4 regions of the Paenibacillus sp. B2(2019) genome follow, and region 3 is predicted to be linked to each of the others. Evidence: riboswitches for the same ligand, from Rfam matches in the RefSeq annotation. Region 3 holds a riboswitch; each other region holds the start of a gene.
What was found. A riboswitch is a leader RNA that binds a small molecule or an ion and turns the genes downstream of it on or off. The one in region 3 is predicted to bind cyclic di-GMP.
Positions count from the first base shown of each region.

Region 1: it holds a riboswitch for cyclic di-GMP, as region 3 does, so the genes downstream of both, PAENI_RS01105 (DUF6612 family protein) here and PAENI_RS23000 (thiamine pyrophosphate-binding protein) in region 3, are expected to answer to the same signal.
Region 2: it holds a riboswitch for cyclic di-GMP, as region 3 does, so the genes downstream of both, PAENI_RS19885 (glycosyl hydrolase) here and PAENI_RS23000 (thiamine pyrophosphate-binding protein) in region 3, are expected to answer to the same signal.
Region 4: it holds a riboswitch for cyclic di-GMP, as region 3 does, so the genes downstream of both, PAENI_RS18335 (anti-repressor SinI family protein) here and PAENI_RS23000 (thiamine pyrophosphate-binding protein) in region 3, are expected to answer to the same signal.

Region 1 is NZ_VTZR01000002.1:164,390-172,436, forward strand. It holds gene PAENI_RS01085 (pseudouridine synthase) at 1-94, shown strand, start outside; gene PAENI_RS01090 (Cof-type HAD-IIB family hydrolase) at 355-1,155, shown strand; gene PAENI_RS01095 (DUF4179 domain-containing protein) at 1,313-2,926, opposite strand; gene PAENI_RS01100 (RNA polymerase sigma factor) at 2,910-3,428, opposite strand; cyclic di-GMP riboswitch class I at 3,633-3,724, shown strand; gene PAENI_RS01105 (DUF6612 family protein) at 3,842-4,690, shown strand; gene PAENI_RS01110 (CapA family protein) at 4,772-5,788, opposite strand; gene PAENI_RS01115 (FprA family A-type flavoprotein) at 6,058-7,296, shown strand; gene PAENI_RS01120 (NAD(P)/FAD-dependent oxidoreductase) at 7,312-8,047, shown strand, end outside.
Region 2 is NZ_VTZR01000021.1:155,462-163,508, forward strand. It holds gene PAENI_RS19860 (glycosyltransferase family 4 protein) at 1-550, shown strand, start outside; gene PAENI_RS19865 (glycosyltransferase) at 612-1,712, shown strand; gene PAENI_RS19870 (UDP-glucose dehydrogenase family protein) at 1,717-3,057, shown strand; gene PAENI_RS19880 (sugar phosphate nucleotidyltransferase) at 3,754-5,127, shown strand; cyclic di-GMP riboswitch class I at 5,264-5,343, shown strand; gene PAENI_RS19885 (glycosyl hydrolase) at 5,356-6,906, shown strand; gene PAENI_RS19890 (glycosyl hydrolase) at 7,060-8,047, shown strand, end outside.
Region 3 is NZ_VTZR01000024.1:382,243-390,289, forward strand. It holds gene PAENI_RS22985 (3-oxoacyl-[acyl-carrier-protein] synthase III C-terminal domain-containing protein) at 1-305, opposite strand, end outside; gene PAENI_RS22990 (hypothetical protein) at 357-707, opposite strand; gene PAENI_RS22995 (carboxymuconolactone decarboxylase family protein) at 746-1,114, opposite strand; gene PAENI_RS23000 (thiamine pyrophosphate-binding protein) at 1,125-2,768, opposite strand; cyclic di-GMP riboswitch class I at 2,887-2,982, opposite strand; gene PAENI_RS23005 (methyl-accepting chemotaxis protein) at 3,173-4,423, opposite strand; gene PAENI_RS23010 (helix-turn-helix transcriptional regulator) at 4,546-5,502, opposite strand; gene PAENI_RS23015 (SDR family NAD(P)-dependent oxidoreductase) at 5,676-6,509, shown strand; gene serA (phosphoglycerate dehydrogenase) at 6,582-8,047, opposite strand, start outside.
Region 4 is NZ_VTZR01000020.1:124,612-132,658, forward strand. It holds gene PAENI_RS18300 (MDR family MFS transporter) at 1-878, shown strand, start outside; gene PAENI_RS18305 (PadR family transcriptional regulator) at 884-1,447, shown strand; gene PAENI_RS18310 (aldo/keto reductase) at 1,565-2,542, shown strand; gene PAENI_RS18315 (hypothetical protein) at 2,763-4,082, shown strand; gene sipW (signal peptidase I SipW) at 4,084-4,671, shown strand; gene PAENI_RS18325 (TasA family protein) at 4,762-5,367, shown strand; gene PAENI_RS18330 (helix-turn-helix domain-containing protein) at 5,537-5,866, shown strand; gene PAENI_RS18335 (anti-repressor SinI family protein) at 6,074-6,229, opposite strand; cyclic di-GMP riboswitch class I at 6,257-6,341, opposite strand; gene PAENI_RS18340 (2-oxoglutarate dehydrogenase E1 component) at 6,813-8,047, shown strand, end outside.

The DNA of each region.
Region 1 (8,047 bases), on a different contig from region 3:
AGAATTGAAGCTGGATGAAAGTCTGCCGCTGGGAGCTTGTCGGGAACTGACGTTAGAGGAACTGGCACTCTTAGGCGCAGAATCTGAAAGATAATATAGAAAAAATCATATATAAATTGAACTTGGAAACTTGGGATAAGGGAACGGAGTGACGGAGGGGAATTTTGGAACTGTAAGAGCGATAGCGACCGCCTTTGTTTCCAGATTTCAACCGCTATTAAACGATACAAATCAAGAAATCTGGAAACAACAGCGGCTGGAAGTCCAAACATTCACCGCAGTTGCGACTGATACTTAACACAAAAATCCTCAAGTTCAATATATATAGAAAAAGAAAGACAAGGATGGTGGAGTATGAGATACAAACTGATTGCACTAGATGTGGACGGTACGCTATTAAATGATGATCACCACTTAAGCTCTGAGAATAAGGAAGCTATTGCTGAGGTTACACGTCTTGGCGGTCAAATCGTATTGTGTACGGGACGCAGTCCACAGAACTCGATTCCTTTCATGGAGGAAATGGGGCTGACTGGTTACGTGCTTGGTCACAATGGAGCAGCGACGGTGCGTGTGGAAGATCGAGAAGTGCTGCACCAATATGGTATGGATGCACGTGGTCTTGACCCCTATATTGACTATTGCCGTAAGCACAATATTCATTATGATGTGAATACTGCTTTTGATATGTATGTTGATAATGTAGAGAATCTGACTAAAGAAGCTAATTATATGTATGAGCACTTCCGTATTGTGCCAGCGACGCTACCAGCCTGGGAAGATTTCCGTGAACCGGTTGTTAAGTTTACTGTATTTACACAGCCAGAAATCCTTGACGAAGCTGAACGTGAATGGCGTACTTGGGCTCCTGAGTACAATATTTTGCGGAGTGGTGAATTTTTCGTTGATTTGATGCATCCCGAATCTTCTAAGGGCAACGCATTAAGAAATCTCGCTGTGAAGCTGGGAATTCCGCAAGAAGAAGTCCTCTCGATCGGTAATTATTTTAATGATATTTCAATGCTTACCTATGCGGGGATGGGCGTGGCGATGGATAATTCTCCTGTAGAGGTAAAAGCGGCAGCGAATGCTGTTACGGGTTCGAACAACGAGCATGGTGTGCGTGATGCGCTCGTTAAATATTGTTTATCTTAATAATGGAAAGCATAAAGCGGACTTGAGTCCGTTCTATGCTTTTTTTTGTTTGTTATGAAGGAAATAAAAGAGATACATAACAGAATTGATTCTATCCAAAAATAACCCGCCCTTAGGATTAACTAGAAAGGGCGGGACAATAGATTAACTTCCTGTATTAAAGTTTAATTTCCTCGTTCCGGCTAGGATCGCTATATTTATAGATACCAGGGTTCAGTTCGATTTTTTCGTCGAAAGGAATATCTTTGTAGCTATCAATATTAGTTCCTGTAGATATCATGCCCTTAGGTGTAATTTCAGGCACCACTTCTTTGCCATTAATCCGTAACGTAGTTTGGTTAACGCTTTTGAACCCACGAGATTTGGATGATGATTCAACAATCAAATTTTCGCCCTCAGTATAGTACGTGAATTCAATTTCTAATCCATCGACATCAAGTGAAGTGAACTGTTTTTCTTCTTTAGGTTTGTTTATTGTGATCCAATTCTTGCTGGTATCACGTTTCTCAATGACAGCATCCTTTAATATAAGTTTCATTGGAACATCGGACCAGTTGTTATACCATTCCGGAGATTCGAATTGAAATAAATGCTGGTAGCTTTCGGAATGATCTCCTTTCAAATTCCAACCCCCAGTGATTGTTTTATCACCTATAACCAACTGAGCGGTATTATAGTGGACAATTCCTTTTTTAAGCGAATCATTTTCATCTATTAGAATTTGGATATCCAAAGGGGTAACCACTAGCTGATCTAAGGTTATACCGGTCTTTTCTTGAAATTCAGGACTGTTATACAGTTTCTTAGTGTAAATCGCCTCACTTGCTTTTTGTCCATCTGCTTTAAAATCGAACTTCCACGTACCTGAAATTCGTTTCGCTTCTTCAATGTAACTAAAATGAAGACTAGCTTCCTTCCAATCTGATTCAGTTATATTGAAAACCTGTTCAATAAATAAATCCGATCCTTCGTTAGGCATGATGGTTGGAATTGCCTCATTCTCTTGACCTGCAGTACTAACTACCAAATGTGGGTTACCCCGTCCTAAGTCAGATGGTGATGCAGCGACTTTGTAACGGATAATGGTTTGATTGGAAACATGTCGAACGGATTCGATTTGAATGCTTGGATATTGCTTAACTCCAGTATCGATTGTATCCCCTGCTTGATGATTAGATTGTAAGGGAATATTCTGATTACGGTAAAAAATGAGATTCCGTGCTTCAAACTTGTAGTCCTTTTTATCATCCTTTAATGTATCAGGTGTCTCATATACTCCAATGAGTTTCTGGCTTTCAGGATCGTATTCTAAATAACCGTATACCTTTGCCTTGGCACCGGATTCACTAGTCATGGTGTTTTCCTCTGTAGCAAATCCAGTATATTGGGATAGATCAGATTTAGTATCAAGTGATAACAGCATTTTCATTTTTTCTCCGTCAGTTACAACACCGTTCAAATTCATTGTTACTCCTGAACTGGAAGCTTGAAGATTATACTGTTGACCGATGCCGTTATTTAATGCATTGCTCACACTTCGCCCACCAATTTTATCCCAATTAATCGTCATACTAGCGAATACAGGAATAGCGACAAGTAAGAGGCAAGAGAAGACGATGCTGATAGGAATAACCTTTTTATTAGGCCTAGGAGTATTCTGGGAGGCATTCAGATTTCTTTGACGTTTATATGCTTCTTGTTCTATGGCAGTCCACATCAAATCATAATCCGGTCGGGGAATATGTCTATCTTTTTCAATATACAGACTCATTACTACTCAGCTCCTTTAGTTGGGTTCCACCCATTCTATTTAGTATTTTAAGTCCCTTGTTCAGTCTGGATTTTACAGTTCCTTCGGGTATGCTCATAACTTTAGAGATCTCGGGTACAGTCAATTCGTTTATAAAACGAAGAACTACTACCATTCTGATTTTGTCGGGAAGCTGACTGTATAACCCTTGTAATTCTTTCTTAGTCTCCTGTCGATCCAACCGTTTTTCTACAGGGTTTGATTCCTCAGACCTGGATAGTAAATAATTACGTACTTCTTTCATCCACCCCGTCTTACGCCTTTTAATCACACTGTTGCACTCATTCGAAGCAATTCGTAAAATCCAAGATTTCAAGTTTCTTACCTTAGACTTATCCGCTAAGATAACTTTTACAAATACCTCTTGGCAAATATCCTCTGCATCTGCCTGATTTTTCATTAAGTAGTAACAAAAATAATATACTTGTTCTTTATAGAGCTCGAAAATTTCTAGGTCACTCATTTTGCTGCACCCCCTGTCTTTGCTGTTCTCATTAATAAGACTTATAAGTGTATGTAATCGTTCATTTTTCATTTTGAGTGAAGTATTTCTTCTGAGTATCATAGCGAATTTGAATGGAAGATAAGTCGTTTACAGGTAATTATAACCATGATAAAATTAGCGGTGGGACATGCGTCCGTAAGCTAATTAAAACTAATTGAATGTCCGCGTTAAAGGTAAAATCATCGAAAGATGATGACACAAAGCCATGGGTCTAAAGCCTTTCTACAGAAGGAAATGATCGCCAGGCCGCCATAGGGATGTCTTATGAAGCATAAAGGATAGCTCTAAGAATATGTAGTCTATTTTGAGCTCTTTTATTATTTCGATCTATACGGCGTTACATTATCGCAAGGGGCCGAAAGGGGAAGTACATGAACAGTTTTTTCAAAACAATAGGCACTAGTTTGGCAGTAGGTGCTTTATTGCTGTCCGGAACGATCGGATGGATGTCTAATCCTGAAGTCGTGTCTGCAGCTACCACAACAGCAGTAACCGCGGATCAAATGATTAGCAAAGTAACGGCAGCCTCTAAAGCAATAAAGAATTTTCACTTAGATGTGATCAAAAAACAGGATATTCAGAGCGGTGGGGTACGTATCAGCAACACTAACACACTGAAGCTGGATATTAATCGACTGCCGAATTTTGCTGCAGCTGGCACCGTTGATAGTAGTCTTTTAGAAACATCGTACAGTCTATATGCCAATGACAAGGAGTTTTACTATCTTGTAGACGGAAGTGAACTGATCGATGAATCTGAAGATGAAGGTTACGACGATGATGGTGAGCCAATCGATCCTGATGCACAGTATTGGATTGGACTGGAGAAGATGGAGTGGGATTCTTTTTACTCCAAAGGTCAATACGATCCTGTTTCCATGCTTGATTCGGTAAAAAATTATAAAAAATCTATGAAAGTCAGCACTGCCGGTGCTCAGACCGTCCTGCAGTTCACGGTAACCGATCCGACAGCAGCTAAGGGAATAATCAAACTCTATGACCAGGAGAACCTCTGGGATGGTGAGACAGTTCAACCCAAAAGCGTAACGTGGAAATTATTCGTCAATACTAAGACCTGGCAGACGGAAAAGCTGACAGTCGATCTGAGTTATGTGCTGATAAGTGATGGAGAAAAGGATACATACAACACGAAAATCGAAGCTAAGTATTCCAAGAATAACAAAGGTACAACCATTGTAAAGCCCGCCGAACTAGAATAATAAGGTCGATTTCATATTGAGCAAAAAGCGCTGTTCTGTAGAACAGCGCTTTTTGCTGTATTCTCTATTTTAATAACGTTTCTATTCCTTCTTTAAGATTGTTGTCGTATGTTTCAACATTCGATTCATGAGATTTCGCCGCTCTGTTTTTATGTCGGTGGCGCTTCTCTTTAATGCGTCGCGGATGGGGATGATCTCTGTAATTTTCCTGCCGCTTTTTATTCTTCGATCTACACAAGTCGGGATGTAACCTACGTTAGTTATACTCGTGTTTCCTTTTTCATCCTTCTTTATTTTAAGCGTAAGTATGATACCGCTTTGTGTATAAGGAATATTCATTAATTTAGTAGAAACAAAATTCCCCAATGAGTAAATAACGAATTGTTTTTTTCCACGAAGCGCTAACGGTTGAAGAACATGTGGGTGAGACCCCAGTATGATGTCGGCGCCATTTTTAAAGAAGAGATTGACCAGCTCTTTTTGCCTCTTGTTTGGAGTGTAACGATATTCGCTTCCGAAATGCAGATAAAGCAAGACTAGATCGACTTTCTTTTTTAAATCTCGAATCTCCCGAATGATCTTGGGCGTAGATATCCGATTAACCAGCCATGGCTTACTCACTGGTACAGGAATTCGGTTAGTTCCTGCTGTGTAGGAGAGGATGCCAATCGTAATTCCTTTGACGTTTTTAATAAGCGTTCTCTTGGATTCTTCTAATGATTTAGCTGTTCCCGTGTGGTCGATTCCATTACGGTCCAGAACTCGTAACGTCCGAACCAGACCCGGGGCACCATAATCCATGCAATGATTGTTGGCCGTTACTAATACGTCGAATCCGGCTTCCTTAAGTGCAGGGGCCAGTTCGTCTGGACATTTGAATATCGGACCGCCTGATTGTGGGCTTTTCCGGCATTCGGGGCCACTTCCAGCAAAGGTGGTTTCGAGATTGCCAATCGTCAAATCAGGCTGTTTCAGATAAGGAGCTACTTTTGCAAACAGGGGGCTGAACGAATAGGTTCCATCAGGCTGTTTAGCATCCGAAATAATATAACGTTTGACCATTAGATCTCCCACAGCAGCTATTTGTATTTCAGTCATGGATATCCACCTTTTTATTATTTTCATTAGGATATGGCATAAAGTTGTTATGGGTTATTCTTTCTTTAAGGCGAAGTGCAAACATTTGTGTGGCTTTTTATTTAAAATGTGACCCAACGCATAATCACTTTATTTAGATCGTCTAAATTTAAGGTATTCATTTTTTTCAAACTTTTATAATTTGATTCAAATCCTCTTTTTTGTTTGGCAGCCATAATAAAATAAGGTTGTTGATAAACATTATCAATCAAACATTGGAGGTTAAAGAAATGAGTACACAATTCAAAAAAATCACCGAGGATACTTACTGGATAGGCAAAATCGATAACCGCCAGGTTCCATTTCACCGCCTGATTCTGGCAAAAGGAACTACCTATAATTCTTATTTATTAAAAACAGGTAAGCCGACTGTCATTGATACCGTAGATATGGAATTCGGACGTGAATATGCCGAGTGTCTGGGTGAAATGATTGATCTTCTAGATATTCATTACATTGTAATTAATCATACAGAGCCTGATCACTCTGGTGGACTGGCAGCTCTCGCCGCCAAGGCTGCAAATGCCACGATCGTATGCACCGAGATTGCTGTTCCCGAATTGCAGGAAATGTACAAGCTTCATAGCCGGAACTTCCTGGTGGTTAAAGATGGAGACAAGCTGGATATTGGCGGGAAAACGCTGCTATTTAAAGAAACACCGTATCTCCATACCGCAGAAACGATGATCACCTATTGTATCGAAGATCAAATCTTATTTCCTTGTGATATTTTCAGCACGCATGTTGCGGTGGAGAATCTATTCAGCGATGAAGCCGGGTTTGATATTACGGAAGATTTCCAGGGCTATTACGCAGCAATTATTCATCCTCACAGAAGATATGTAAGAACACTGTTAGAGGCTGTTAAGGATCTTGAGATCCGGATGATTGCTCCTTCCCATGGGTTCGTGATCCGGAAGGACATACGTAAATATATCGGGATGTACGCCACATTGAGCCGTGAAACGACGCAAGGAAAAAAGGCAACCATCGTATATACCACCATCAAAAACAGTACCAAGAAGATGGCCAAAATCATACAGGATTGCTTGCAGGAAAATAATATAGAGACAGAGGTCTGGGATGCAGATAAAAGTAGTGCCACCGATATTCTGAACAGCATAACGTCAGCAGACGCTGTCTTTATCGGCAGCTCCACTAAATACGCGGACATGATTGGGAATCTGGAGAACATTCTGAAAGAATTGCACCAAATGAACCTGGAAGGCAAACTTGCTGCAGCCTTTGGCTCCTACGGTTGGAGTGGTGAAGCCATTGAAGTCATTCAGGATTATCTAAATGGAACAAACATGACGGTGCAAAGCACATCTGAGGTTATTAAATCCACAGGGATGACACATGTAGAGTTCCCTGTAAGAATCAGATTTTCCCCAAAAGAGCCTGAGAAAGTTCAAAAAATTAAAAATGCGGCCGAATTTGTATCAGATTTGCTACTCAGTTCATTTTAGGGGGAGGAACATAGGATGACGAAACATTACGTTATTGTTGGCGGCGGAGTAGCCGCCGTCCATGCCGCCAAAGCCATCCGTGATCAAGACGCAGAATCGGAAATTTCGATCCTCGGGGAGGAGAGTCAACTGCCCTATAACCGGATTAAGCTGACCAAAGGGCTGTTTACCGACCTGCACAGTGAGAAGGTGCTGATTAAAAAGGAAAAATGGTACAGCGATAACCGTATATCCGTAAAAACCTCGACCCGAATCAGTTCTGTCCACCTGGACCGGCAAATTGTTGTGACAGAAGATGGGCAGAGTGTTTCTTATCATAAGCTTTTGTTGTGTATGGGGGCGAAGAATCGTACACTCTCCCTTGAGGGCTTCGGCCTGAACAATGTTCATACCCTCCGGGATGTGAACGACGCGGACAGATTGAAAGAAAACCTGCAGGATGGCAGCCATGTAGCCGTAATCGGTGGGGGAGTGCAGGGAATCGAAACCGCTTGGGCACTGCATGAAGCTGGATATCAGGTAACGGTGATCGAAGCTTTTCACCGGTTGATGGGCAGACAGCTTGATGAGAAATCCTCACAGCTACTTAAGGAGAACCTTGAACAAGCAGGTGTGAAGGTTATTCTTCAAGCAGATGTGGCGTCTATAACAGGAACTGAGTATGTTACCGGAATTACGCTGCACGACCAATCTCATTTTTCCTGTGACCATGTAGTCTACTCTATTGGTATTGTACCGAATACGGAACTGG
Region 2 (8,047 bases), on a different contig from region 3:
TAACGTACTGCTAGTTGGTCGATTGGCGCATTGGAAAGGTCAGCATATTGTGCTGGAAGCCGCAAAAAGCTTTAAGAACGAACCTCGTGTGAAATTCTGGCTGGCCGGAGACGCTCTGTTTGGAGAAGAGGCTTATAAGCAGGAATTGCTGCAAAAGATAAACAACGACGAGCTTACTAATGTAAGCATGCTAGGGCATGTGGATGATATTCAAGGCCTTATGAATACTGCTGATTTACTGATTCACACTTCGGTAACTCCTGAGCCTTTTGGCCAAGTTATCGTTGAAGGAATGGCAGCGGGATTGCCGGTGATCGCCTCCAATGAAGGCGGGCCGGTAGAAATTGTAGTTCAAGGTGAGACAGGGCTACTGATAGAGCCTGGTGACGCGGCGATACTGGCAGACTCCATTAAATGGATGCTGGATCACCCAGAGGAAAGACGGCGGATGGCGGACAATGGGATGAAACGAGTGAAAGAGCATTTTGTTATCGAGAATACGGTCAAGGACATCGTTGACTACTATAAAGGTTTGTTGGCGGGCACCTGACAGATGATATGACGCGGTAATTCTGAAGATGATGCTCCATAAAACTTTGAGGATGATTCACATGAAAATTGCGATAGCGCATGATTACTTAATCCAAATGGGCGGCGCGGAAAGAGTGGTGGAAGTCTTTCATCACATGTATCCCGAGGCTCCAATCTATACAACGGTTTTTAACGGAAGCCGCCTTACTGACAATCTCAAAGATGCGGATATCCGTGCCTCCTGGCTGCAAAAGATTCCGGGGGTAAAGACCAATTTTAAAGGGGTGCTGCCACTTTATCCAATGGCCATCCGTGATTTGGACTTTCGCGGTTTCGATATCGTCCTGAGTTCCAGCAGTGCTTTTATGAAAAGTATTCAAGTTCCTAAACATACGTTTCATCTTTGTTACTGCCATACGCCTATGCGCTTCGCATGGGATTATGACACCTATATGGAACGTCAGTCGAATTCCGGGCTGTTCAAGAAAATGCTTAAGGTATACATGCAGCAGCTCAAAACGTGGGACCAGCGAACTTCCAAAAATGTGAATCAGTTCGTAGCCAATTCATCAGTAGTGAAGACGAGGATTCAGAATTATTATCACCGGGATGCAGATGTCATATTTCCACCGATTAATACAGCCCGGTTTACAAGCTCTTCAACCATTGGTGACTATTATTTAATTGTCTCCCGGCTTGTTTCCTACAAGCGGATTGATCTGGCAGTAGAGGCTTTTAACCGTAACGGACTTAAGCTTTATATCGTAGGGGATGGACCAGATCGCAAGCGTCTCGAAGGCATGGCTAAGGATAATGTATCGTTTCTGGGCCGGCTAGAAGATGAGCAAGTGACTGGAATGATGGCACAGTGTAGAGCGTTCATTTTTCCAGGAGAAGAGGACTTTGGAATTACACCGCTGGAAGCGAACGCTGCAGGAAGACCGGTAATTGCTTATCAAGCAGGTGGGGCACTAGATACTATTATTCCTTATGTAAATGGTGTGTTCTTTCAGCATCAAGAAGTGGAGGATCTACTTAAGGCTATTTATGAGGTAGAGTCCTACGCTTGGGATATCGATCAAATCATGGAGCATGCACGTAAATTCGATGAGCAGGCGTTTATGGTTAAGTTCAAGCAGTATGTTGAGCAGGCCTACGTCAATTTTCTAAAAGGAGGATGATTGTATGAAGCTGACAGTAATCGGTACTGGGTATGTGGGTCTTGTCTCTGGCGTGTGCTTTGCACTGGGCGGACATCATGTCATCTGTGTGGATAAGGACGAGGAAAAGATTAAGAAGCTGAAACAGATGGAATCGCCCATCTATGAGCCGGGAATCGAGGAACTGATTGAACTGAATCTTCGTGAGGAACGGTTATCTTTTTCTGCAGATCTTCAAGAGTCGGTGCGCCGTTCAGATATTATCATTCTTGCTGTAGGTACGCCATCATTGCCTAACGGTGAAGCTGACTTAACCTACATTGAGGGTGCAGCCGCTGAAATCGCTAAAGCGATGGAAGGGCACAAGATTATAATGACTAAATCTACAGTTCCCGTAGGGACAAATGAGAAAATCTCCAAAATGCTCTCTAAGTTTACCCATCATTCTTTTGATATCGTGTCTGCTCCCGAGTTTTTACGTGAAGGGTCAGCGATTCGCGATACCCTCCATCCCGACAGAATTGTCATTGGTCTTGATAATCCAGAGCTGGAACCAACCATGCGTGAGCTTCATAAGGGTTTCACAGAAAATGTATTTGTAACAGATATACGCAGTGCTGAAATGATCAAATATGCTTCGAATGCATTTTTGGCCACGAAGATTTCCTTTATTAATGAGATCGCCAATATTTGTGAAAAAGTGGGAGCTGATGTAACCGAGGTAGCACAAGGAATGGGTATGGACCAAAGAATCGGGTCATCCTTCCTGCAGGCTGGTATCGGTTATGGAGGCTCCTGTTTCCCGAAAGACACTAATGCGCTCATTCAAATTGCGGGTAACGTCGATTACGAATTCAAATTATTGAAATCTGTAGTCGAAGTGAACAAGGGACAACGGTTTATGATCATCTCCAAGCTCCATGAATCACTTGGCAGCCTGCGCGGTGCGACGATTGGGATATGGGGGCTTGCTTTCAAGCCTAATACTGATGATGTCCGCGAAGCTCCAGCCAGAGAGATTGTTGAGGCACTGGTGGCTGAAGGGGCAACAGTCAAACTATATGATCCAATTGCAGCTACAAATTTCAGGCAGCAATACGATCATCCGCAGCTTCGCTGGTGCAATCTGCCAGAGGAAGCGGCTGAGGGCAGCGACGCCGTATGCCTCCTGACTGATTGGAGCCTACTCAAGGAGATTGATCTGCATCAGTTGGCGAAAAGCATGCGTAATGGGGTATTGATCGATGGACGCAACGTGTATTCCAAGGAGCAAATCGAGGGTACCGGCCTCGTTTATCATTCTGTCGGCCGCCCGCAGATGGGTGGATTGAGTGGTTATTCTGCTAGTGTGGCTGGAGCGGTTTAATCTAAGTTATATGGATTGAACTTGTGATTTTTCTATTTAGGGATGAGACGTGACTCCATAGAATGTTTGGACTTCCGGCCGCTGTTGTCTGCAGATTTCCTGATTTTAACCGCTAATAGCGGTAGAAATCCGCAGACAAAGGCGGACGCTATCGCTCCTCCAGTTCCAAAATTCTCCTCCGCCACTTCGTTCCCTTATCTTAAGTTTCTAAGCAATTTATATAGTTAGTGTACTCTGATTGTTTATCGCAGTAGCAGTAGCACTTATAGTTGTCATCGTCTTTGTCTCCGTGGTGGCAACTAGCCTTGCTCTTGCCGTTGTTCTTGCAGTTGCTGCTGCTGCCTCCCCCGGAGCAGAAGCAAATCTTTAGAAAAACGTGCTTGCTTCCGGCTGGTACAGCCCGGTACGCACGGATCAAGTATTAAGAAGAAGTTGGTTAGGTAAAGAACGGAAAGGGAATTTGGAACTGTAGAAACGGAGTGTTCGCCTTTATCCTCGGATTTCTACCGCTGGCGGCGGTTCAAATCAGGAAATCTGAGGATAACAGCGATCGGAAGTCCAAAATCCCTTGGAGTGGTTCATACCTAATAAATTTTTTTAAAAATGCATCCGCTCGAACTAAGGCTAAGCGGAAGCTATACGTTTTGATAACAATTCAATTATGCTCATTTCCATATATTAAGGAGGGTTCATTCTATGAAAATGGTACTTCTATCAGGCGGTTCAGGTAAACGGTTATGGCCGTTGTCCAACGACTCACGTTCAAAGCAATTTCTAAAGGTACTTGAAAGCCCTCAAGGTGAACCAGAATCCATGGTACAACGTGTCTGGAGACAGCTGGAGGAAGCAGGGATGGCAGAATCATCTTATCTGGCCACCGGCCGCGGCCAAGTAGAAATGATACAAAGCCAACTGGGAAGTCATGTGCCGATTATCGTTGAACCGGAGCGTCGGGATACTTTTCCGGCTATCGCCTTAACAGCTACCTATCTTTATTCAGTGGCAGGTGTTTCTCCAGCGGAAACGGTAGCAATATTGCCTGTTGATCCTTATGTAGAAGCATCCTTTTTCGATACCATAGCTATGCTTGAGGGGACCATGCTGGAAAGTGGAGCAAATTTGGCACTAATGGGTGTTGTTCCTGAACATGCCTCAGAGAAATACGGATATATTATTCCTACCACCGAAGAGGCGGGGGGAAATGGTTTTATGAAGGTGAGTCACTTTCAAGAGAAACCAGAACGTATACAAGCAGAACAGCTCATCGAGCAAAATGCATTGTGGAATTGTGGAGTGTTTGCCTTCCGCTTAGGGTACTTGTTAGATATTTTGCAGCGTAAAGGGTTGCCTTTAGGATATGAAGAATTGCAGAAGCAGTATAAGCTATTGTCTTCCATCAGCTTTGATTATGAAGTGGTGGAGAAAGAAGAACATATTGTAGTACAGCCGTATGATGGATTCTGGAAGGATCTTGGAACGTGGAATACGCTGACAGAGGAAATGAGCAGCAAGCATGTAGGAAAAGGTTTTGTAACGGCGGATTCTGAGGGGACTTGCTTGATTAATGAGCTGGATATTCCGATCACGGTAATTGGTGCGAAGGATCTGATCATTGCGGCTAGCCCGGATGGGATTCTAGTTACCCATAAAGCTGAGAGCCCACGGATTAAAGAAGTGCTGAAGACCTTTGAACAAAGACCGATGTACGAGGAACGCCGCTGGGGCCATTACAAAGTTATTGATTATGTGAAATATGATGAAGGCAATGAAGTGCTGACCAAACGGATTTTTATATCCGAGGGGAATAATATCAGCTATCAATTACATCGCAAGCGTAGTGAAATTTGGACAATCGTCAGCGGCGAAGCAAGTATTGTGCTGAATGAGAAAAAACATAATGTGAAGGCTGGGGACGTGGTACGTATACCGGAAGGAACGAAGCACGCGATCCTTGCTTTGACGGATGTCGAGTTTATAGAGGTACAGACGGGTTCTGAATTAGTAGAAGAAGATAACATTCGTATTACTTTAGACTGGAATGATATAGAACTACAACAATTCATTTCATAGGTCTAACCTATCTATATAACCAATCCAAAATTTCTTGAAACAGGTAAATTGACTCAATTATCAAAAAAAGTCATAAAAACACTAAATATATCATTAATTGTCGTCGATACTTACGGTAAGAGAGATTATTTCTCTTAAATTGAAAAGGCAAACCTATCGAAAGGTAGGGACGCAAAGCTATAGGGCCTTCGAAAGAGTGGCAGCCTGGCTACCGAAAGGGAGATTATTTTGAAAGCTTACCGTACGTATCGATTATTTGGCGCATTTCTGTCACTCGTCTTGTTTCTGACTGCACTTCCGCTTACTGTTGGAATTTCGCCGTCTGTTGTCATAGCTGCTTCAAATTCTGGAACGCCAGTTACCCCAGGAGCCTCACCTGAAGCCGTAAAGCTGCTTAACTATTTTTACTCGATCTCAGGAAAAGGTATTATTGCTGGTCAACATGACTATTTAGAAAGTCCAGATGAAATTAACAATATGCTGAAGGGGACCAGCGGACAATATGCCGCTCTTCACGGTTATGAACTGGGCGCGATCAGCGGTCAGTCAGAAGGAACGATGGCCTGGCAGCGTCAAAATGTGGTGAACAGCGCCATCAACTGGAATAAAGCGGGCGGGATCGTAGCTATGACTTTTCATGCTAACCTGCCGGGCACCTCTTATGACTGGGATAATGTGAAAAAAACACTTAGTCAGAATGAGTTCGATAGTTACGTTACACCGGGTACCAAGCAATATAACAATCTGATCGCTGAACTTGATAAGGTGGCAGTCTCTTTAAAAAGCTTGCGCGATGCCAATGTTCCGGTGCTTTGGAGACCCTATCATGAAATGAACGGGAACTGGTTCTGGTGGGGGAAGAAAAATAACTTTTCTAAACTTTGGAATATTATGTATGACCGTTTTGTTAACGTTCATAAATTAAATAATTTGTTATGGGTATGGAGTCCAAATGCTCCCAATGTTTGGTCAGATCCTTATGCGCTAACTTATCCAGGTGCTGATAAAGTAGATATTCTGGCAGCAGATATATACGAAAATGATTACCAGCAAAAATACTATGACAGCTTGTTGAGTCTAGCCGCAGGCAAACCGATTGCGATCGGGGAGAATGGTGAAATGCCTAATCTGGAGAAGCTTCAGCAATCACAAAGTAAATGGACGTATATGATGAGCTGGGGAAAAATGCTTTACGAGAATAACAGTGCAGATACAATTAAAACATTTATGAATAGCAACTATACCCTGACCAGAGATAAATTAAATACTGGTCTGGCACCGACACCTAGCGCTGCACCAGCGCCGGCACCTCCCGAAGAAGAGGGTGAGGCAGCCATTCCTCTTGCGAAGGGGCTTTCAGGAGAATATTACAACAACATACAGCTATCGGGAGCAGCAGCTCTTACTAGAACTGATGCAATTATCGATTTCAATTGGCGGCAAGGATCGCCGGATGCCGCCCTCGGGGTTGATCGTTTCTCCATACGTTGGAGCGGTAAAATTAAGCCATTATATGATGAGCAATATACATTTTACACTACCTCAGATGATGGCATCCGTGTCTGGGTGAATGGGCAATCCGTGATTGATAGTTGGACTAAGCAAAGTGGTACTGAGCGTAAGGGGAATATAACGCTGAAGGCTGGTCAGCTATACGATATCAAGGTGGAGTATTACGAAAATGAAGGCGATGCGAGAGTCCGCTTGATGTGGGAAAGTGCTAGTCAAGCTAAAGAGACAGTTCCAGCAAGTGCACTTTATCTTCCGGATGTCTCCTGATTGATGAAAATTAAAGGTCGATCCTTAGTGGCTCTGCGTTATTGCAGAGCTACTAAGCTATAGTCCTCATTAGGTCAGAAGACGATTGTCCGATAACAGGTATGTTTATTTAGCACCTGTGGAGGCAGTACAGCTACCGAAAGGAGGATTTATTTGCGTAAATATTATAAGCAAAGCAGATTGTTGTTTACTATATTACCGGTGTTTATTATTTTTTCCTTGCTGCCTTGGGGAGAGGTTAAGAGTCTTCCGAAGGCTATGAGTGTTTCTTCCTCTCTTCCTCCGGCTATACCAAGCAATCCATCAGCTTCTGAAGAAGCCAAGCAACTGCTGAGTAATTTGGTGAATCTACGTGGCAAAGGAATCCTGTCTGGCCAGCATGATTATCTAGAAAGTCCAGATGAACTGGTTCATAAGCTGAAGAATACATCGGGACAAAATGCCGTTCTACATGGTTATGAATTGGGGGCAATTAATAATCAACCCGAAGGGACGATCGCAGAACAGCGACAAGCTGTTATAGACAGTGCAATGGAGTGGTATCAAGAGGGTGGCATTGTAGCCATGACATTCCATCAGAGTTTGCCGGGGACTTCTCCGGAATGGTCCAATGTAAACAGAAATCTCAGTCAAGAGAAGTTTAATGCTTATGTTACGCCTGGGACGGCTCAGTATAAGAGTCTAATCTCTGATCTAGACGAGATCGCTGGCTATTTGGGACAGCTGCGTGATGCCGGAGTTCCAGTCTTATGGCGACCTTACCATGAAATGAATGGCGGTTGGTTTTGGTGGGGGAAAAAGGACAATTTTTCAGCGCTTTGGAATATTGTCTATGATCGTTTTGTAAACACACACAAGCTGAATAATCTACTGTGGGTGTGGAATCCGAATGCGCCGAATGAATGGGCAGATCCTTATGCTGCATATTATCCCGGTGCGGATAAACTCGATGTTCTGGCTGCGGATATCTACAATAACGATTATAAGCAGTCCTACTATGAGGATCTGCTCGCACTGGCCGAAGGTAAACCTATCGGAATCGGGGAGAGCGGACAGCTGCCGAACCCGGATGTATTAACTGAGAAACAAAATAAATGGGTCTATATGATGACCTGGGGAAAATTACTGACAGAAAATAATA
Region 3 (8,047 bases):
AAACGGTGAATCATTAAAGAGTTAGTAGGAAAGATATATTCAGGAGTTTGACTTGCATAGGCAATAAGATCGATATCAGCGCCAGTGAGACCATTTTTATCCAACACATTACTGGCAGCCTCAAAAGCCATCGTAAGAGAATTTTCTTCCTCATTCTTAATGCTATAGCGCGTATCACGACCTAAAGTGGTCAGTAGACCTCGGATATCAATACCCTTTTCGTCAAAATGCTTAATAAAAAAGTCGTTACCAACTTTATTACTAGGATGATAGATATCAATGTCTTGAATACGAATTCCGGTCATATGAATGAATCCTCCTGAAAAACTCTATAGTTTTTTTAGTTATAAGAAGAATTAAGCTGTAACGGTGGAAATGATCTCGATGTTATCTAGTCCTGCTTTACGACCCAGACGAGCAAGCTGCATTTTAAGAATTGGGTTATTCTCAAGGGTTAGATTTACTTTTACAAATCCATCATTCTTAAACATTACGAAGCAACCTTCCAAAAGAGGCACAACATCAGGTGCAGTTACGTTTAGCTTTCTGCAGTCGATTTGTAATTCATAGTCAGCTGGAGTGATAGGATTAATAGTTTGTTGATAAGCTTGGATAGATTTCAGACCATCTTCTTCAGAAAATGTTCCTTCCAGCTCAATATTGATCACTTTTTTAGTAGTGTCTGTCTTTAAAATAAACTGTCCCACGTTAACATCTCCCGATATTTTAATTTTACTGAAAATAGTTACTTTATTTCTTCAATCGTTTCGAGAAGAATATTAAAAGCGGTGATGATTCTAGGTGCCCCTATAGCGGGTACTAAGTGTAAAAGAATACCTTTGAGTTGTTCTACAGTAACTCCCACACGAAGAGCCATGACATAATGGACACCCAGTTGATCAAACTGACCCATCGAAATCAGGGCAGAGATAACTGCGATTTCCTTCCAGTCAGCTTCGATTGTGTTGCGTTGAAAAATATCGCCGTAGGCATTCCCCATAATAAATTCAGCCAAATCGGGGAAATGTTCTTTAATCGGAGCCAGTGCTTTAGCTCCGTAGTCTCCTGAGAGATTCGTGAAGTGGTTCAGACCACTGTTTACATTGTCTTTCATAAGTGACCTCCTAATTTAGGTTCAAAGTACGGTGAGCAGTCGGAGGGACCTCATCACGGTCTGTTAGCAGTTCAATGACGGCAACACGGTTTATGGCAACAGCGTCCTTGATGGCTGTTTCGAACTCCTCCGCTGTCTCACATTTGTAACCCTTAGCGCCTAGTGATTCTGCGAATTTCACAGCATCCATAGGGACTTCGTAGATAGTTCCGTCAATACGTCCTGTAGTTTTTTCCATACCTTTTAGAGCCATATCTAGCTGTTTATTATTCACAACAATGAATATGACAGGAATATCCTTGCAGACAGCAGCGTTAATCTCTGCGCCTAGCATCATAAAGCAGCCGTCTCCTGTAATGCAGAAAATCGTTTCTTCTGGAGCAGCAACCTTTGCACCAATCGCCATCCCGATGGAATTACCCATGCAAGCAAAGTAAGCATCGAAAACAAAACTGCCCGGTTTCTTAACCTTGTACCATTTCGCAGCATGGAAACCGTGACTTCCATCATCAACAAAGACTGTGCTGTTATAAGGAATCAAATCACTCATCGTACTCAAGACCGATGCAAGTGAAAGGTTTGGTAAAATCGGAGGCTCTTCGGTATAATCGGAATTTGTCGGTGCTTCGCGTTTTGTGATGTTGTTCGTGTCAATATTATTGAGATAGTAAACTAGATTGTCGCGTAGATCTCCAGTCACTGGAATCGTTTTAGAGAACAATATTTTTCCGACAAAAGTCGGATCGCTATCAAACTGAATTAATGTTGCAGGATGATTTTCCCTTTTAAGATTACAAATTGTCATATCACTTAAACGTGAGCCGAGAACGATAAATAGATCACTTTGATTCAGCAAGTCATCCCCATGGGTACAACCGCCTACTCCAATTGGACCGTGATAGAGTGGATGATCCCAAGCTATAGCCCCTTTACCACCTGGAGATGTAACTACAGGAATATTAAATGTTTCCGCTAATTGAATTAGCTCACTATGTGCTCCTGAGCGGTTAACGCCTTTACCCGCGATAATTATTGGATTCTTAGAGTTATTTATAGCATCAAGTACACGGTCGATATTAGCATGGCTAACCAGTGATTCGCGTTCAGGGATTACAATATTACATTCCTCTAGCAATTCCGTTTGTACATCAAAGGGAATACAAAGGTGAACTGGACCACGATTACCGCTCAAAGCAATGGATATGGCATGATTAAAAATTGTGTTAAAGTGATCTCCACGTTCAATAAGCTTGCTATATAAGGTGGCAGGTCTAAACATATCAGCTAAATCAGCTAGAAAAGAGGTAGAGTCCTGACATTGGGGAATTCCAAGCTCTTTAATAGATTGATGGCCAGTAATAAATAGGACAGGTAGGTTGTTAGCCTTAGCATGTGCTGCTGCAGTTAATAGGTTTGTTCCACCAGGACCTGAAGTACCAAAAGCTACACCTAGTTTTCCAGTTTTAAGCGCATACCCGGCTGCTTCGAAGCCGGAACTGGACTCATGTCTCCCGGGAATAAATTCAATACCGTAATCTACCATTTTAAGAACAATAGGACAAATGGATTTCCCGATAATACCAAAGGAATGGGTAACACCTAGGTTCCGTAGTGCTTCCGACATGTAATCTGCGACTGTCTTCAAAAAATACACCTCACAAGTTGATTGTTATTTTAAAATCAAACATTAGAAAACCTGTGCTCTGAATTAGGGCACAGGTTGGTGGCATAAATCGCCATAGAGACTGAACAATTGTTCAGTCGTCTTGGTTTTCTGCAACCTGGCAGTCATGGCCTCTGATTAAAAATGAGGCTGTAGATCCATGGTTTTGCGTCATCCTCTTTCGAAGATTTTGCCAATATTAATTTTAAAATTTATAAGAAGAATTTTCCTTTACAATATATTCCTAGAGAACCTTTGTCAATATATTTTCGCAAATTAACTCGAATTTTGACGAAAGTCTTGTCCAACCTATGAAATAATAGATATAAAAAAACTCCCCCTAAGTCAAAACTTAGGAGGAGTTTTTGGACTTGTTTATATGATTTGCAAGTGACTTAAAACTTGAAAATATGGATAGTCTTCTGTAGATTAAACACAGCCTGTGTCATTTTCTCAGTTTCTTCAGCAACAGACTGCAGGGCATTAATTTGTTCATTCATAGCGGCGGATACTTCCTCGGTGCCGGCAGCGGTTTGCTGTGTGATTGCAGAGATATTCTCTATTGCACTTGAGATTTTCAAGGCACTTTCCAACATCAGATCACTTTCAGCAGAGAAGGAAGAGATTTGCTCGGTAATATACTGCACACTTTGCACAATTTGAGCAAAGATATGAGCAGATTGAGTGATCATCTCATTCTGTACCTGTACGACTTCTTCGTTGATAGCGATATTGTCAATCGCTTGTTTGATATCAGTTTCGATGCTCCGAACTAAGCCAAAGACTTCCTTCGTTGAAGCTGTTGATTCCTCGGCAAGTTTACGAACCTCCTGTGCGACTACAGCAAAACCTCGACCATGCTCTCCGGCGCGTGCTGCTTCGATGGAGGCATTCAGCGATAAGAGGTTGGTCTGCTCAGCGATCTCTGTGATGGTTTTTGTAATCATCGTAATTCCGCGAGCATTATGAGAAAGGGCTTCGATAGTATCAGCTACTTTTTGAGTAGCCTGGATGTTTTTGCGCATGCCTTCAGCTTGAGTATCAACGGACTGCCGCCCTTGTTCAACTAGTTCTAATGTATGTATTGAACGTCTGTTCATTTCTTTCGTTGAGTTCGTATAATTTGATACTTTATTCTCAATATCTTTAATGGATTCTGTCATTTCAGCGATATCCGTAGATATTTCATTTGCACCAAGAGCTAGCTCGTTAGACGAAGAGGCTACCTGTGCCATGACAATTTTCAAATTCTGATTCTTATCTTCGATTCCACGGCTTGCATCCATAACTTGACGAGTGATTTGTGATGCTTCTGTCAAAATCTTCTTGAGCTTGTCAATCATGGTATTAAAGGAACGACTTACGTCCCCCATTGACCCGTTCTCGTCGGCTCTACTAGTAAAATCCCCTTTTGAAATACTATGAGATACATTCGCGATGTCATCAAAAGAAGATGTAAGCGTTCTCTCGATAAAGCGGGCCACTGGGAAAGTTAGAGCAGCAAGAACTACGATCAGAACAATACCCAAAATAATGTTGCCTAAGATCATAAAAGTAACTAAAACAGGAATGGCAAATAGTGCGGCAACGAGGTAACATCCGGCAACAATTCTTTGTTTTAACGGAAGTTTATGCATCCAGTTCATTGGTATAATGTCCTCCTTATTAATATTATGTATTGGTGTTATTATATGGGATTTAAAGGTGATTGGTCTATAGTAAGAACTGACATAAATCTTCTTTTCGGAGTAGTTCTTTAGATTTCGTGTCAAAAATCCTCATAAATAGCGGAAATTTTTGCGATAGCAGACTTTACCATCTCTAAAAGTTCTTGCGGTGAAAGTACAATAAACGAGGGACTAAAAGAAAGGATTATCCGGCAGGCCGACTCGATCGTATTAAATTCGGCATCTACGTTCACCCACTCTGCATTGCTAGTTGGCTCTATCAATTGGACAGAGACGAATCTTTCTCGCTGTAATTCTTTTAAGACAGATGCTCTAACCCTTAGCTTTACTTGATACTTTGGCAGTGCTGCTTTAAAGGCCGTGGTGGACTCTTCCCAGTACTGTTTTAAATCAAAGGCATCAGGTCTTTTAAACCACTCATGTGTCTCCTCAACGTTAACTAATCTGGACACACGAAAGGTCCGTAGTTCATCTTTGCTTTTGGCTACGACATACCATACTCCGCGTTTTGCAACTAACCCAAGAGGTTCAATGAAACGGACCGTTGTCTCGTTGCTCCGGAGATAAGTGATTTTTACTTTGCGGTCCTCCCAAAGTGCTCTCTGCAGTACAGAAAGGAACGGATAAGTCTCATCCGAAGGATGCCAACTGGCGCCATCAATATGAATACGCTCGCTTAGGTAATTTGCTGGGTTACTAAGTCGATGTGAGGATGCAGCCTCTAGTTTGAGAAGAGCGGAAGAGTAGTCGTCTTGTATCCCCAGATCCTTCATTATAGATGCGTCAGCGGACAGAAGCAGTGAACCAATCTCTTGTGGCTTCATTCCCGTTAGGGAGGTTCGGTACCCTTCAGTAAGCATCCAGCCTCCTTCACGACCACGTTCAGCTAAAATGGGTATTCCTGAAGCACTTAATGCTTCCATATCACGAAACACAGTTCGTTCTGATACCTCGAGTGTTTGGGCCAATTCTCTAGAAGTCATTTTTCCACGATTTTGCAACAGAAGTAATATTGATAACAAACGGTCGGCTCTCATTAGGCTATTGTACCTCCTCGAATTATTGATTAGACGATCACCATTAATCATTTCTAAATTATGATTATATTATATATGTCAGTTGATGTCATATATACGGGCTATACTTATAAAACGTAAGGAATGTTCACAGAATATTGAAATCCGAATTCATGTGGAAAGGGTTGAGGGCTATGACATTGAAAGGGAAAGTCGCATTGGTTACCGGGAGCAGCAGAGGTGCTGGGAGAGGGATCGCTTTAGAATTAGCAAGAAGAGGTGCTTTTGTCTATATTACAGGGAGGACCACAGATGTATCCGTCACAGAACATATTAAGGGGAGCATAGATAGCGTACTTAGAGAAATAAAAGAAAGTGGAGGTTCTGGTGCGGTAATACGATGTGACCATACGAAGGATCAAGAAACAGAAGCAGTGATCCGTCAGATCGCTGAAGAGCAGGGGCGGCTCGATATCTTAGTTAACAACGTATGGGGAGGCAATGATTTAGCTATCGAGCAGAAGTCTTTTTGGGAGCTACCTACAGCTCATTGGGACAATATGTTTAATGCCGGTGTGAGAGCACAGATGATCACAAATTATTACGCAATTCCCTTCATGCGCAAGGCTAAAACTGGTGGTCTAATTATCCATACAACCTTCTGGGATCATTATAAATATTTAGGCAACTTTTATTATGATCTTTCTAAAAATGCACTTTTACGTATGGCTTTCGGATTGTCGAAGGAGTTAAAGGATGACGGCATTGCGGTTATTCCACTTTCACCTGGATGGATGAGAACAGAAGCGGTTCTAGAAGCCATGAATACAGATGAGGAACATTGGCAAGAAGTTGAGGAACTGAAAATGAGTGAATCGACGACATATATTGGTCGAGCAGTGACTGCACTAGCCGCTGATCCAGAGGTTATGTCTATGTCCGGTGAGCCGCAGCTGGTTGGAAAGCTTGCTGAAAAGTATGGTTTTACTGATATTGATGGAAGGATAATCCATTCGTTCATAATATAGGAAGAAAGAGATTCGTAAAATATAAGAAAGGCCACTCCAATACATTCTGGAATGGCCTTTCTATATTATAGATTAAAGAAGGATGATTTCTTCAGCGGTGTTAATTTCTGGTAAACCAGCGAGTTTTACAAGGACTTGCTTAGGAACGGCTTTGTCAACGGTCAGCAGCATGATTGCAGCGCCCCCAACAATTTTACGTCCCACTTGCATGGAAGCGATGTTTACATCGTTCTCACCAAGCAATGTACCCACGAGTCCGATAATCCCTACTTTGTCGTTATGGGATACAAAGATTTGATGACCTTCAGGAGCAATATCAACTGGGAACTTATTCACTTGAACAATCCGTTCTCCATAACCTTGCAGCAGGGTGCCGGCCACAAGATACTCTTGGTCACGATCAGCTTTTAGAGTAACAGTAATCAGATTGGTAAAGCCTTTAGTTTTAGAAGCTTTAGTTATTACTACGTTCACGTCGCGTGTTTTCGCTAAATGCATGGAGTTTACGATATTAACGTCCTCTGCAAAGTGGCGGGAAAGCACACCTTTTACAATGTAGCGGGTTAGTGGTTGGGTATCTACATCCGAAAGATCACCAGCGTATTCAACATGGATCTCACGGATAGCAGCAGCTGCAATTTGGGTAACAAAGCTGCCCAGTTTTTCCCCAAGCGTGAAGTAAGGTTGAAGCTTATTCATTACACTTGGAGCCACTGGAGGAATGTTGACCGCGTTAATGAACGGTTCATTACGCAGAATATGCAACACTTGCTCCGAAACATCGATCGCCACATTTTCTTGAGCTTCAATCGTAGAAGCGCCAAGGTGAGGAGTCACGATGATTTTTGGATGAGACAGGAAAGGATGATCTGCTTGCGGCGGCTCTTTCTCGAATACGTCGAACGCAGCGCCAGCAACAATACCGCTATCTATAGCTTCTACTAATGCCATTTCATCAATTACACCACCACGTGCACAGTTGATGATGCGCATTCCCTTTTTCATCACTTCGAATTGTGGGCGAGAAATCATATGGCGTGTTTCCGGAGTAAGTGGAGTGTGCACAGTAATGAAGTCTGCTCCGCGAACAACATCGTCTACGGAAGCCAATTTAACTTCCATCTTTTCAGCACGTTCAGCTGTTAGGAAAGGATCGAAAGCAAGAATTTCCATACCGAAAGCTTTAGCACGTTTAGCCACTTCGCTACCGATTCTGCCCATTCCGAGTACACCCAAAGTTTTGCCACGAAGCTCTACACCTACGAATGTTTTTCTATCCCAGGTTCCACCGATTGTTTTTGCATAAGCTTGTGGAATATGACGGGCCAGAGCCATCATCATTGCGAAAGCATGCTCACAAGTCGTAATTGTATTTCCATCAGGAGCATTGATTACAACAATACCACGCTTTGTTGCAGCATCCAGTTTGATATTATCTACACCAACACCTGCACGACCAATTACTTTTAGATTTTTTCCTGCTTCGATGATTTTGTCTGTTACAGTAGTTTGACTGCGGACAAGGAGACCATCGTATT
Region 4 (8,047 bases), on a different contig from region 3:
AACTGGGAGGCAATCAATACGCTTGGGATTCCAGTGTCATTCTCGGCTTATTCGCCGGCTTCGCTGTACTCTTGCTGGCATTCATCCTCATTGAGAGAGTGGCGGCTGAACCTGTTATCTCGTTCGCGATGTTCAGTAAACGGTTGTTTGCAACAAGCAGTGTGACAGCCTTGTTCTATGGCTCTGCCTTTATCGTAGCCACCATCTACATTCCTATCTTTGTACAGGGCGTATTTGGCGGCTCCGCTACGAACTCTGGACTGATCCTCATGCCGATGATGATCGGTACGGTCGTGGGCAGTCAGACCGGTGGGCTACTTACAACCAAAACCAGTTTCCGCAACATTATGATCCTATCCGCAGTCTGTTTTGTAGCAGGTGTCTACAGTCTAAGCACTTTATCACCAGATACCTCCCGTCTCATGCTTAATGTATTCATGGCCTTAACTGGATTCGGCGTGGGCTTCTCCTTCTCCGTGCTAAGCATGGCAGCTATCCATAATTTCGATATGCGCCAACGCGGTTCGGCAACTTCAACAAGTACCTTTATGCGCTCGCTTGGGATGACGCTGGGGATTACGATCTTCGGTATTATTCAGCGTAACAACTTCACTAGCAGCATTAGCGAAGCTTTTGGCGGAAGTGAGCAGTCAGCAGCCTTCGGCGATCCACGGGCAGCCCTGACACCTGAAGCAAGAGCCAAGATTCCACCTGAAATTTTAGAGAAAATATCTAGTGCACTTTCCTCTTCTATCGCACATACCTTTATGTGGGCCTTGATTCCTGCCGTCCTTGGTTTAGTCTTTGTACTGCTTATGCCAAAAGACCGCCTCACTATTCCGAGCAAAACTGCTCAGGCGTCCGAGGGTAAAAGGTAACGATTATGTCGATGAAATTGTCCATTCTCGGTCTACTGCTGGAACGGAATATGCATCCCTATGAAATTACACTAGTTATGAAAGAACGCTCCATGGACCGGATTACAAAGCTCCAGCTTGGGTCTCTCTACTACGCTGTCGATAAACTTGCACAAGATGGCTATATCGAAGCTTTAGAGGTGATTAGCAGCAGTGATCGCCCAGACAAAACCATTTACGGTATTACTGAGCAAGGTAAAAATTTATTTGAGCAGTTAATTCTACAGCAAATTAAAAAGAACGAGCCCTTCTATCATCCGATGTATATGGCTCTAGCCATGTCCCGTCATGTTGATCAAAACAAGGTGGAGAAGCTGCTCGAAGAACGTATTCGGGAAACCGAACATCAGGTGAATCTGGCTTATCAGGTATATGAAGAACATATTCCTATTGTTCCTCGCTCCGCCCTTCATCTCATGTACGGCACCTATGAACACACCCTTATTGAACTAAAATGGCTGCAACGTCTCTATGATGATGTTGTAGCACGCAAGTTGAATGACATTGGAACACCACTCAATACAGAGTAGAGGCCTTAGGACCTCTACTCTTTTTTTCTTTTCCAGAGACAATAAATACCATACTGTAATCTACAGCGTGTACAATATGTACGTGTACGCAATCATTTTTTCCTAGGAGGAATCACATTGTTGAGAACGCTGCCTTTAAACAAGCGTGGTATACCTGCCAGCCGTATTGCTCTAGGTTGTATGGGATTTGGTGGGGGCTGGGATCATGAACCGATTACCGCCGAGAATGTTAAGCAAGGACATGCAGCCGTGGACGCTGCACTATCAATTGGAATCAATATGTTTGATCATGCAGATATTTATACCCGTGGCAAAGCCGAGAAGGTATTCGGTCAGATCTTTAAAGAACGCCCAGGGCTCCGCGAAGAAATCATTATTCAATCGAAGTGCGGTATTAAGCTAATGGAGCCTGGAGACAGCTCTAATGTGTTTGATTTCTCAAGCCAGCATATTCTAAGCAGTGTAGATGGAATATTGTCGCGACTAGGAACGGAATATATTGATATTCTGCTTCTCCATCGGCCTGACCCCTTAATGGATCCGGAGGAAGTAGCTTCTGCTTTGCATCAATTAAAGGCAACAGGTAAAGTTCGTCATTTCGGCGTCTCCAATATGAGCGCAGCGCAGATCAAAATGCTGCAAGCCTATTGCGAGGAACCTTTTATCGTAAACCAGCTACACATGAGCCTAGCCAAGCTCAGCTGGGTCGATGCTGGAATCAGTGTAAACCGTGAACCTTGGAAGGATATTACCTTTCCCGAAGGAACCCTTGAACATTGTCGAATGGAGAACATTCAGCTTCAAGCTTGGGGCCCACTCGCACAAGGCTTATTTAGCGGACGTTCATTAGAGGATCAACCAGAGAATATCGTCCAGACAGCTGCCATGGTTAAACAACTTGCAGATGAAAAAGGAACAACACCCGAAGCCATAGTGCTATCCTGGCTAATGACACATCCGGCAGCTATTCAGCCTGTGATTGGGACTGTGAATCCGCAGCGCATCGCTGCCTGCGCCGATGCAGACAAGCTGGAGCTTACTCGTAAAGAATGGTATGACCTATATGTTAGTTCACGTGGTACTCGTCTTCCCTAACTGAGCCCATAATTAAACTCGCAAGAATTCTTAATAGCCTAATCGTGCCTCTCGCATGATTAGGCTATTTTTAATACATTCCCCTCCTATGTATCGTTCTTTATTGCGAATAAAAATAGATATCAAGCGATAAACAGAGATAAATAGAGATAAATTAACATTTTTGTTCTTTATAGAGCACAAACGAGACTTATTGACAGTTTTCTTTTCAATTTATTCCATGTATTATTCATTACAGAAGTTGTTCTTAATAAAGAACAATAATAACGAACTAAAGAAACTCAAGACATTGAGGGGAGGTATTCCTCTGAGACCCAGATCAGCAAAAAGAAGACCTAAACGAAAGAAACAAATCGGATTACGTGTTCTGCAATCAGGAATGGCTGTCTCCGTCTTGTTTCTGACTACCTCGCAGCAAGTGGGTAGTACCTATGGTGGTTTTGGAGCTACTACGCAAACCACTAGCACAATTAGCTTTTGCGAAGTATTTCCAAACTCGATCAAGGGGCTTCTAACAGAACTCAAAGATCATATCGAAAGAGCTACTGCTTTAAAAGGATCGCTGCAAAGCTATACCCCTTCAGGCAGTCTCTCAGACGTTTCGGGAATAGAAGGCATGACGCTGGATGAGCTTGATGTCGCAGCGCAAGAGATTTCCACACAAATCTCCGCGCTTCAATCTCAAATCGATGGCGTGAATGAGCAAATGGCCACCAACAGCCAAATTTGGAACGAAATCAATGGAGAGCTGAACGCAGCAGCAGCCGTCCTATTCCAGATTGGAGGATATATGACCTCTCTAGATTCAAACTGTCTAGAAATCAAGGATGAACAATTCTTCAGAGAGCTGCAAAGCAGCCTGAATCAAAGCGGTGTAATCTCTGAATCCCTGAATGCTTCCTTAAAGGGAGTCATCCAATATCTAAACTCCATACACGACATCGGGCTTCCATTTGCTTCGGTAGTGACCAGTGATGTATATGGACAACCCGAGTTACGCAACGAGGCGTTTCAGCAGCCGTTACCTTTCCTGATTCCTTTTAGTCAGCCGGCCGGCAATATCTCTAGCGAACTTACCTCCACTTATGAAAATCTCAATACTGAAATGAATGGTCTTAAAGAATCGGCTACTTCAGGAATCAGCAATCTTCAGAGTCAGCTCCAATTGATCAGTCAAACCCGTGAACAACAGTTGGAAGCACTTGAGAAAGCCCGACTAGAGGCGCTGGAACAAACGAAGAAAGAAGAAGAACGTTTGGCACTGGAGAAAAAAGAAAAGCAAGAAGCTGAGGAGAAAGCAAAAACGGAAGTGACTCCACCGAAAGGTGAAGCTACTCCAGAGAACATAAATAAAGAACAGCCTGAAGCCCCAGCCACTAACCCGGTCGTTCCGGAAATTGGTGAAGAGCTAACGATTCCAAAAGATGTACCACAGCAAGCGGTTCCTCAGGAGGCGCCAAAAGCGGAAGATACAACCACTTCCCCACCGGCAGCAACACCAGCTCCTACGGCCCCTCAACAAGACAAAGGTGGAGAATAATATGCGGATTAAAAAAATGATCAACAATACATTATCGAGCATCATGCTTGTGATATTCATTCTGCTGGTGGTAGCCGTAGTTTTATCAAAGGCCTCCGGCGGTGAACCTGCCTTCTTCGGATACCAGATCAAATCGGTACTCTCAGGTTCGATGGAACCAGGGATTCAAACCGGATCGATTGTCGCTTTAAAACCCGGAGGAGATATGAATCGCTTCAAAAAAGGCGATGTTATCACCTTTAGAAATGAAGAAAACCTGCTCATTACTCACCGTGTTGTAGAAGCAACAATGAACAACGCTACTGGTGAAGCCATGTATCGCACGAAAGGCGATAACAATGATGCGCCTGATATGAACCCTACCAGTTCCACGAATGTTGTAGCTGAGTATACCGGGGTCACCGTACCTTACGTAGGTTACGCTATGAATTTCGCAGTTTCCAAAGCTGGAAGTGTCATGCTCATGATCGTACCAGGCTTGATGCTTCTGCTCTATGCTCTGTATTCGTCATGGAAGGCTGTAGCTGCACTCGAAAAGAAAAATGCGGCTATACTGCCCGCCTCTCCACCCCCAACTGAAATACAGTAATTCGTTGATTGTCCGCTTCCGCTTACGAACCGGAAGTTACAATATATAACTTTTATAAAAAACCACAAAAACCGAGGAGGAATTTTAATTATGGGTATCAAAAAAACATTGGGTCTTGGCGTAGCATCAGCAGCACTGGGTTTATCATTGATTGGTGGAGGAACCTTCGCTTACTTTAGTGACACTGCACAAAGCACTGCTACATTTGCTGCAGGTACACTCGATTTGAACTCCGACCCTTCAGTTATCGTAAATATTCCAAACCTAAAACCAGGTGATACTGTAACCAAATCCTTCAAATTGAAAAACGATGGTTCGCTCGATATCGGATCTATTATTCTGAACACTTCCACTCAAATTACGGATGCTAAAGGTGATAACTACCTGGATTTAGCCCAATTCATTAAGGTCAAATTCCTTAGAAATAACGATAAAGGAACCGTCGTTTCTCCAGAAGATGTAGTCTATCAAACTACGCTGGCTGATTTAAAATCTCAACATCCGGATCTCGTAAAAAATACTGGTTGGGATCAACTCTTCACCGAAGCATCTGGTATTAAAGCCGGCACCAATGACAGCTTCTCCGTCCAATTCGAATTTGTGGAAAATAACCAAGATCAAAATATTTTCCAAGGCGATAGCATAACCCTGACATGGGATTTCGTAGCTAAACAAGGTGCTAAAAAAGATTACTAAGATTAATAGAATAATTTAATATAATACTCGAAGAGCAGCAGATCCTGATTCCGGAAAGCGGATAAGTAGATGCTGCTCTTCTCTTTACAATAAACTTTGTCGAATTTATTGATATTTGTTATACTAATAACAAAAATTACGGAGGGGCGTCAGCATAGTGCCACAAAATATGGGCCAACGTATCCAGCGTCTCCGCCTAGAAAAGGGATTGTCCCTATCTGAGCTTGCGGACAGAGCGGATGTTGCTAAGTCGTATCTTAGCAATGTGGAGAGAAACATCCAATCCAATCCTTCAATCCAGTTTATCGAAAAGATCGCCGATGCGCTTCAGGTATCCATCCACGCTTTGCTCTATGGAGAACCTAATGATGCTGAGGAGTCACCTTTAGATTCGGAATGGTTCCGATTGGTGCAGGAAGCTATGGCCTCAGGCATAAGCAAACGCGAATTCAAAGAGTTTCTGGACTACCAGAAATGGCGCCTTGATCAGAAGGATTAATATTCCACCTGACCTGATAAGATCCTCTTCTACTCATACTATTAAACATAAGCGCCTTCGCCCTCCTAACATGGACCGCGAAGGCGTTTGAATTTTAGGAGAATCAATTATCATATGCGTTGTGAAACTTATATTTTGCTTTACACCGAAAAAGGGCACAGCGAGTTATCGCTGTGCCCTTTTTCAAAATATAACGCACTAAATGTATTACTGCACGGCTTGCACAGTCTTCTCATGAAAGAATCGACGAATTTCATCTGCCTTTATGCCAGCCTTCTTAGCTGCTAATAATAAATGTACCCACTCAACGTCTAGATCAATGACCTGCTGTTCTCTGTTGCTTCCCTGGTTGGACTTGTCCAAAAAATCTCCTCCTAAGATTTTACGTCCCCAGGCAATCCGGCTGTCATAGTATTTCTACCTTAGACCCGCGACTTTGTGCCCCTGCCTTTCGGCAGGTTTACCTTTTACTGGACCCTTTACACGAAAGGATCTACTTTGAAATATATGAAAATCGCTAACTGCAATAACATTATACTATACTAAAGTGGAAAAGTGTGTCGATTTCTGATTAGTTTTTCCATTAAAAAACAAAAAATAGAAGCGATTTTGTGCGATATCTTGTCCTATTAACACGATACTCGTCCCATTCATAAAATTAATTAAGCCAATATAATGATACTTCCTTCCCTATTAGTTAAAAATAAGGATATTAGAATCATTTTAGTGGGCCTTAGGAATGGGTAATGAGAAGAAACAGCGTTCTTTTCATTAGAACAAGCTAACCCATACCATTTTGCGAACGTATTGGACGAAAGAATGAATTGATTACACGTGTGGAAAGTAGCACAATAAGATGAGAAATGAAACCGCAATCATCACAGCTCCAGTAAGCGTTGACACAAAATGTCACGTATGGAGTTCATCCGTTAAGGAGGATGTATTCATGGCAGCCAAAGAGCCCTATAACGAATCCATTTGGAGTAAGTATTACGGACCCAATTTAGGCTACATTCAAGAAAGATATGAACAGTTTGTGAAAGATCCTTCCACCGTAGAGAATAATTATCGCGAGCTTTTTACAAATTCGGGTCCCCCACCCCTAACACCGGATAGCGAACCGGCTCCACAGCCTCGCATTTCGGGAGACACCGAATGGCTTAGAAAGGCAGTAAGAGCTTCCAAGCTAATCGCTAATATTCGTATATATGGCCATATGGCCGCTGATATTGATCCGCTTGAGCGCGATCACAATCCCATGGCTAAATATCTTGAACTCGAAACCTATGAGCTGACTCGTGAGGATCTGCTCGCACTACCTGCCACGCTCATTTGGGAGAATGCGCCGAATGATGTGCATACCGGATGGGATGCAGTTCAGCGTATGCGTCAGGCTTACACCAAGACAATCGCCTATGAATTCGGGCATGTGCATGAAGAACAAGAACTGAAATGGTTGAACAGACAGGCAGAATCCACAAGCTCACCAGCGCCTTTAAATAATGCAGAACGTAAAGAGCTGCTAAACCGCCTGATCCAAGTAGAGCAATTCGAAACCTTCCTTCACAAAACCTTTGTGGGTCAGAAGCGTTTCAGCTTGGAAGGCAATGACGCTCTCGTACCGATGCTGGATGAAATCGTACGCGCTGCTGCGCATGACGGCGCAGAGCATATTCTGATGGGCATGGCGCATCGTGGTCGCCTCAACGTTCTTGCACATATTTTGGGCAAACCTTATGACATTATATTTTCAGAGTTTCATCATTCTCCGAACAAGGAGCTTTTCCCTTCCGAAGGCTCTACAGGCATTAACTATGGCTGGACGGGTGATGTGAAATACCATCTGGGTGCAGATCGCGCTGTCCGTGAAGGAGAAACCGTACGCACAAGAATAACACTAGCGAATAACCCAAGTCACTTGGAATTCGTCAATCCTGTCGTGGAAGGCTTTACTCGTGCTGCTCAAGAAGATCGGAGCACAGCCGGATTGCCGAAGATTGATACCAGTAAAGCTATGGCGGTACTGATGCATGGCGATGCTGCTTTTCCAGGTGAAGGGATTGTTGCAGAAACACTAAATATTGGCAAACTTCAAGGTTATCAGAATGGCGGGACGATCCATATCATTGTTAATAACCGGATCGGCTTTACGACAGAAAGCGAAGACTCCCGTTCAACGCA